DNA from 2 places in the Bradyrhizobium sp. SZCCHNS1050 genome. Region 2 is predicted to be linked to the other one. Evidence: riboswitches for the same ligand, from Rfam matches in the RefSeq annotation. Region 2 holds a riboswitch; the other holds the start of a gene.
What was found. Region 2 has a riboswitch for S-adenosylmethionine ahead of QX094_RS07785 (homoserine O-acetyltransferase). Riboswitches for the same ligand answer to the same signal wherever they lie in the genome.

Region 1 (3,405 bases), 460 kb from region 2:
CGGCAATATCCGATGGTCGACATCAGCGTCATCAATGCCGGCGTCGGCGGCGAGGATGCGCCGGAGATGATGAAGCGACTGGAGACGTCGGTGATCGACCGGCGTCCGGATCTCGTGATCTGGCAGGTCGGCACCAATGCCGTGCTGCGCGATCTCGATCCGGCCGAGACCGCCAGGCTGGTCGAGGATGGCGTTGCCAAGATCCAGGCGGCGGCCTCCGATGTCGTGCTGGTCGACCTGCAATATTCGCCGCGCGTCAACGAGCGCTCGGAGAACGCCAGCCGCATGAACAAGCTGCTCGGGCGTATTGCCGAGCTGCATCACGCCGGCATCTTCCCGCGCTTCGAGGTGATGCGCGACTGGCACGAGCGCCAGGCGATCCCGATCAACGAGTTCGTGATCTCGGACGGCCTGCACATGAGCGATTGGGGCTATGCCTGCTTCGCCCAGTTGCTCGGCGACGACATCATCCGCTCGGTCGGCCAGGTCAAGCTCGGCATCAACGCACCGGCCGAGGTGCCGACCTATCGGCCGATGTGATCGAGGGCGAGTGGGGAACAGCGAGTAGCGAATAGAGAAAGAGATCCTACTACTCGCTACTCTCTATTCGCCATTCGCTACGCCGCGTTGAGGGCGGCGTCGAGATCCTCGATCAGATCGTCGGCATGCTCGAGTCCGGCGGAGAAGCGGATGAAGCCCTCGCTGATGCCGAGCTCGGCGCGCGCCTCCGGCGTCAGCCGCTGATGCGTCGTCGTCGCCGGGTGCGTGACCAGCGTCTTGGCGTCGCCGAGATTGTTGGAGATGCGCGCGAGCTTGAGCCCGTTGAGCGTGCGGAACGCCGCCGCCTTGCCGCCCTTGACCTCGAAGCCGACCAGGGTCGAGCCGGCGCGCATCTGCTTGCGGACGGTTGCCGCCTGCGGATGGTCCTCGCGGCCCGGATAGATCAGCCGCGAGATCTTCCGATGCGCGGCGAGGAAGTCGGCCACCTTCGCCGCCGTCTCGGTCTGCGCGCGCACGCGCACCGCCAGGGTCTCCAGGCCCTTGAGCAGGACCCAGGCGTTGAACGGCGAGATCGACGGGCCGGTCTGGCGCATGAAATTGTGGATGTGCTCGGCGATGAACGCCTCCGACGACAGGATCACACCGCCGAGACAGCGACCTTGGCCGTCGATGTGCTTGGTCGCGGAATACACCACGACGTCAGCGCCGAGCGCGAGCGGGCTCTGCCAGATCGGGGTGGCGAACACGTTGTCGACGATCAGCCGCGCGCCATGGGCGTGCGCGATCTCGGCGATGGCGGGGATGTCCATCACGTCGAGCGTCGGATTGGTCGGGCTCTCCAGGAAGAACGACTTGGTGTTGGGTCTGACCGCCTTCTGCCACTGGGCGAGGTCGAGCCCATCGACCAGGGTCGACTCGATGCCGTAGCGCGGCAAGAGATCCTCGACCACGTAGCGGCACGAGCCGAACAGCGCCTTGGCCGCGACGACGTGGTCGCCGGCACGGAGGGGAGCCAGGATTGCCGTGGTGACCGCGGCCATTCCGGTTGCGGCCGAGCGGCAGGCCTCGGCGCCCTCGAGCTCGATCATGCGGCGCTCGAACATCGCCGTGGTGGGATTGGAGAAGCGCGAATAGATGAAGCCGGGATCCTCGCCCTTGAAGCGCGCCTCGCATTCCTCGGCGGTGGCGTAGACGAACCCTTGGGTGAGATAGAGCGCCTCGGCGGTCTCGCCGAATTCGGAGCGCAAGGTGCCAGAATGCACCAGCCTCGTTTCGGGACGATAGTGGGCGAACGACGCCGGCGCCTTCGCGGGGGACTTCGACATGTGACCTCCATCGTGGCCACCGCCTCGGGCGATGGGCACAAAAAAACCGGCCTGGGACAAAACCTCAAGGCCGGGATCACATTCGTCCCCGGCCTGTTTAGCGACTTATTTAACGTGGCTGCAAGCCGGCCGGCTCAAATCACCACGGGATAAGTCGTGCTCATAGTCGCAACCGGCCTTTCCGTCAAGCCAGCCATCGGATAACCGGTCAAAAGACCCTATATTGGCTCCATAAGCCGCCGTTCCGGCGCCTGCAAAGGATCAGGTCTTGCCGTTTTCGCTCAGCCCCGACGCCCACGGCATCCTCCCCGATCGCATGATCGTGGCGATGACGGAGGCTGGCCTGATCATCCCCGAATATGATTTCGTCGAGAGCCAGATCCAGCCGGCGAGCCTCGATCTGCGGCTCGGCGACATCGCCTATCGCGTGCGTGCGAGCTTCCTGCCCGGGCCGGGCGCGACGGTCGCCGAGCGCATCGACGAGCTCAAGCTGCACGAATTCGCACTTGCCGACGGCGCGGTGCTGGAGACCAACTGCGTCTACATCGTGCCGCTGTTGGAGAGCTTGGCGCTGCCGAAGGACATCGTCGCGGCCGCCAATCCGAAAAGCTCGACCGGGCGGCTCGACGTGTTCACCCGCGTGATCGCCGACGGCACGCGACGCTTCGACATGATCGGCGCGGGCTATCACGGCCCGCTCTATGCCGAGATCAGCCCGAAGACGTTCCCGGTCCTGCTGCGCGAGGGCTCGCGCCTGTCCCAGGTTCGCTTCCGCTATCGCGACGCGGTCCTGTCGGAGGACGAACTGATCGCGCTGCACCAGGCCGAGCGACTGGTGGATCGCGACGATGCCGATCTCACCGGCGGCGTCGCGCTTTCCGTCGACCTGTCCGGCAGCAATGCGAACGGCAATGTCGGCTATCGCGCCAAGCGCCACACCGGCGTCGTCGACGTCGACCGCCGCGCCGGCTATCCGGTCGAGGAGTTCTGGGAGCCGATCAAGGCACGTCCCGACGGCAGCCTCATTCTCGATCCCGGCGAGTTCTACATCCTGGCCTCCAAGGAGGCCGTGCAGGTGCCGCCGGACTACGCCGCGGAGATGGTGCCGTTCGATCCGCTGGTCGGCGAATTCCGCGTCCACTATGCCGGCTTCTTCGATCCCGGCTTCGGCTATGCCGGCGCCGGCGGGCAGGGCTCGCGCGCGGTGCTCGAGGTGCGCTCGCGCGAGGTGCCGTTCATCCTCGAGCACGGCCAGATCGTCGGCCGTCTCGTCTACGAGAAGATGCTGGCGCGACCGAATGCGATGTATGGCAGCCGCATCGGCTCCAACTACCAGGCCCAGGGCCTGAAGCTCTCCAAGCATTTCCGTCTCTGAGCGCGGCTGCGTCTGCCGCGCACCCCCAATGCGCCAGCCGCACAGGGCGCGCGCCAGCGCCGTGCTAGGAAAGCGAGAGCAATCGAACGATAACACGGCCGCGGCCTGCGCGGCCGAGCGGGGAGCTGAGATGTCCGAGATCGGCCTGGCCGACAATCCGGTCGGCGAGGGGCGTGCGTTGCCGCCCCCCGAGAAGCCGGTCCG
Region 2 (3,405 bases):
GGCTCTCCAAATGCCGAACGACGTGGATGGCCGGGACGAGCCCGGCCATGACGTGGAGAGAGCGAGCCATCAACTTAGACCGCGCCCCGCTGCAGCAGCGAGCGCGCTCTACCGCCCCTTCTCCGCCCTGCTCAGCAGGAACACGCCCTGCTCGCCGAACATGTTCCAGAACCACCAGGGCATGGCGACACGCAAGGGGCGGGCGTAGGCGTCAAGGGCGACGGCGCGCTCCATCTTGACGCCGATCTCATCGCAGAGCTGGACGAAGTCCTTGATGGTGCAGAAATGGATGTTCGGCGTGTCGTACCAGGTGAAGGGCAGATTGTCGGTTCGCGGCATGTGGCCGCCGACGAGCAGTTGCAGGCGCAGCCGCCAGAAGCCGAAATTCGGAAAGGTGACGATGGCGCGACGGCCGATGCGCAGCAGATTCTCCAGCACGACCTTGGGCTGCCGCGTCGCCTGCAAGGTCTGCGACAGGATCACATAGTCGAACGCATCGTCGGGATAGTCGACGAGATCGGTGTCGGCGTCGCCCTGCACCACCGCGAGCCCCTTGGCGACGCAATGATTGACGCCTTCGCGCGACAGCTCGATGCCGCGGCCGTCGATGCCGCGGCTCTCCAGCAGCTGCAAGAGATCGCCGTCGCCGCAGCCGATGTCGAGCACCTTGGAGTCGCGCTCGACCATGCCGGCGACCAGCAGATGATCCGGCCGATAGGCCAGCACCTCGCCGCCGGAAAAGCCGTTCAGCGGCAACACGCCCTGCATGCTCATGGCTCAGCCTCCGTTCGCGGCGTTGAGGCCGCGCGCCTTGCCGGCGGAATCGAGAAAGGCGCTGGCGATCTCGAAGAACTCGGGGACGTCGAGCAGGAACGCGTCGTGCCCCTTGTCGGTCTCGATCTCCGCGAACGACACCCGCGCGCTGGAGGCATTGAGCGCATGCACCAGCGCCCGCGATTCCGCGGTCGGAAACAGCCAGTCGCTGGTGAAGGACACCACGCAGAAGCGGGTCTTGATGCCGCGGAACGCCGCCGCCAGCACGCCGTCATGATCGGCGGCGATGTCGAAATAGTCCATCGCCCGCGTCAGATAGAGATAGGAGTTGGCGTCGAAGCGCTCGACGAAGGACGAGCCCTGATAGCGCAGATAGCTCTCGACCTGGAAATCGGCGTCGAACGAGAACGTCGGCAGTTCGCGGTCCTGCATGCGGCGGCCGAACTTGCGATGCAGGGCGGCATCCGACAGATAAGTGATATGCGCGGCCATCCGTGCCACCGCGAGGCCGCGATGCGGATGAGTGCCCTTGTCGCCGTAGCGGCCGTGGTCCCAGTCGGGATCGGCCATCACGGCCTGGCGGCCGAGCTCGTGGAAGGCGATGTTCTGCGCCGAATGCCGCGTCGCGCAGGCGATCGCGAGATTCGCGAACACGCGGGTGGGATAGGCCACCGTCCATTGCAGCGCCTGCATGCCGCCCATCGAGCCGCCGACCACGGCGAACAACGTGTCGATGCCGAGATGATCGATCAGCATGGCCTGAGCGCGCACCATGTCGGGGATGGTGATGATCGGGAAATCGAGCCCCCACACCTTGCCGGTGGCGGGATTCAGCGAGGCCGGGCCGGTCGAGCCCATGCAGCCGCCGATCACGTTCGAGCAGATGATGAAATAACGGCTCGGGTCGAGCGGGCGGCCAGGGCCGACCAGCGTCTCCCACCAGCCGGGCTTGCCGGTGACGGGATGGCGGTTGGCGACGTGCTGGTCGCCGGTCAGGGCGTGGCAGACCAGGACCGCGTTGGACCTGTCGGCGTTGAGTTCGCCATAGGTCTGGTAGGCGATCTGGAACGGCGACAGGTCGACGCCGCAATCGAGCCTGAGCGGCTTGTCGGCGCCGAACTGCGCGACCAGCGAGCTCGGATGATCGACCTCGTGCGAGCGCTCTTCGGGCGCAATCGTGCGCAGCGCGGAGGTGGGTTTCGGCGTCAGGCCTGTCATGTCTCTCACCCCGGCCATCCGGCAAGGGCTCCCGAACCACGTGACACATCAGGCCATGAAAAACCCGGCCTGAACTGGGGTTCGGCCGGGATCGATAACGTCCCCGGCCTGTTTAGCGAGTTTTTTAACGTGGCTGCAAGCCGGCCGGCTCAAATGACCACGGAACAGGCAGAAACTAGTCCCGCGGGCGCTCCGCGTCAAGGCAAGCTGGGGTTGACCGCCGATCGGGCGCCCCACGGCTGCAAACCAGCCAAGCCTAGGCGGCACAAGGTAAACTTGCTGTTGCGCGCGTCTCCCGCATCGGAGAGAACGACATCCGTTCCAGTCGGCCGCACGTTAACCGGTGGCCTGCGAAGAGTGACCAGCCCATGTCCAACCCGCCGCCTGCCCCGCCTTCGCTTGCCGATTTGCGCAAGGAGATCGACGCGATCGACGAGCAGGTCCATCAGCTCCTGATGAACAGGGCCGACATCATCGACCGGCTGATCAAGGTCAAGAAGACCCAGGAGGTCGGCTCGGCATTCCGGCCGGCGCGAGAGGCCGACATGATGCGGCGCCTGGTGCAGCGCCATCGCGGCATCCTGCCGCTCGACACCGTCGAGGGCATCTGGCGCGTGATCGTCTCGACGTTCACTTACGTGCAGGCGCCGTTCTCGGTTCACGCCGACGTGTCGGTCGGCGAATCCGCGATGCGCGATTCCGCCAGGTTCCATTTCGGCTTCGTGGTGCCTTATGTCGCCCATTTCAGCGCCCAGGCCGCCGTCGAAGCCGTGGCGCGCTCGAAGGGCGATCTTGCGCTGGTGTCGACGACATCGGGGCATACGCCGTGGTGGATCACGCTCGAGCCCGTGGGCGCGCCGAAGATCATCGCCCGGATGCCGTTCATCGAGCGTGCCGACCATCCGGCGGCGCTGCCGGTGTTCGCGGTGTCGCGGGTCGCCGACGACGCGCTCGTGCTGGAGGTCGAGACCTGGAGCATCCGCGTCTCCGGCTGGAATGCGCAGGTGTCGCGCGCGCTATCGCCGCTGGCCGACGTGGTCGCAGTGCCCGATACCGCCTTCGACGGCGCCGCGCTGCTGGTGTCGATCGAGGCGCCGTCGAACCTCGACAAGATCAAGGCTGCCCTGATCGCGGCGGGCGCCTCGGTCCGCTCGACGGCCCTCGTCGGCGGCCATGCGAAACGCTATACGGTTCCGAGCTGAGACGCCTCGCGCCAGTGATGATTTTCCGGAGTTGATGATGAACCGCCCCGTGCCGAACCCCGGCATCCTCGACATCGCGCCCTACACGCCGGGCAAGAGTCCCAAGCCGGAGCCTGGCCGCAAGGTTTTCAAGCTGTCGGCCAATGAGACCCCGTTTGGTCCCTCGCCGAGGGCGATCGAGGCGTTCAAGAGCGCGGCCACGCATCTGGAA

Region 1: another riboswitch for S-adenosylmethionine. It lies ahead of QX094_RS09850 (O-succinylhomoserine sulfhydrylase); the one in region 2 lies ahead of QX094_RS07785 (homoserine O-acetyltransferase).

The regions. Positions count from the first base shown of each region.
Region 1 covers NZ_JAUETR010000001.1:2,158,124-2,161,528, reverse strand. Annotated here, with positions in the region: gene QX094_RS09855 (GDSL-type esterase/lipase family protein) at 1-540, shown strand, start outside; gene QX094_RS09850 (O-succinylhomoserine sulfhydrylase) at 618-1,826, opposite strand; SAM riboswitch at 1,903-1,982, opposite strand; gene QX094_RS09845 (2'-deoxycytidine 5'-triphosphate deaminase) at 2,095-3,201, shown strand; gene QX094_RS09840 (MATE family efflux transporter) at 3,332-3,405, shown strand, end outside.
Region 2 covers NZ_JAUETR010000001.1:1,694,908-1,698,312, forward strand. Annotated here, with positions in the region: gene metW (methionine biosynthesis protein MetW) at 109-774, opposite strand; gene QX094_RS07785 (homoserine O-acetyltransferase) at 778-1,992, opposite strand; SAM riboswitch at 2,084-2,163, opposite strand; gene QX094_RS07790 (chorismate mutase) at 2,361-3,194, shown strand; gene hisC (histidinol-phosphate transaminase) at 3,232-3,405, shown strand, end outside.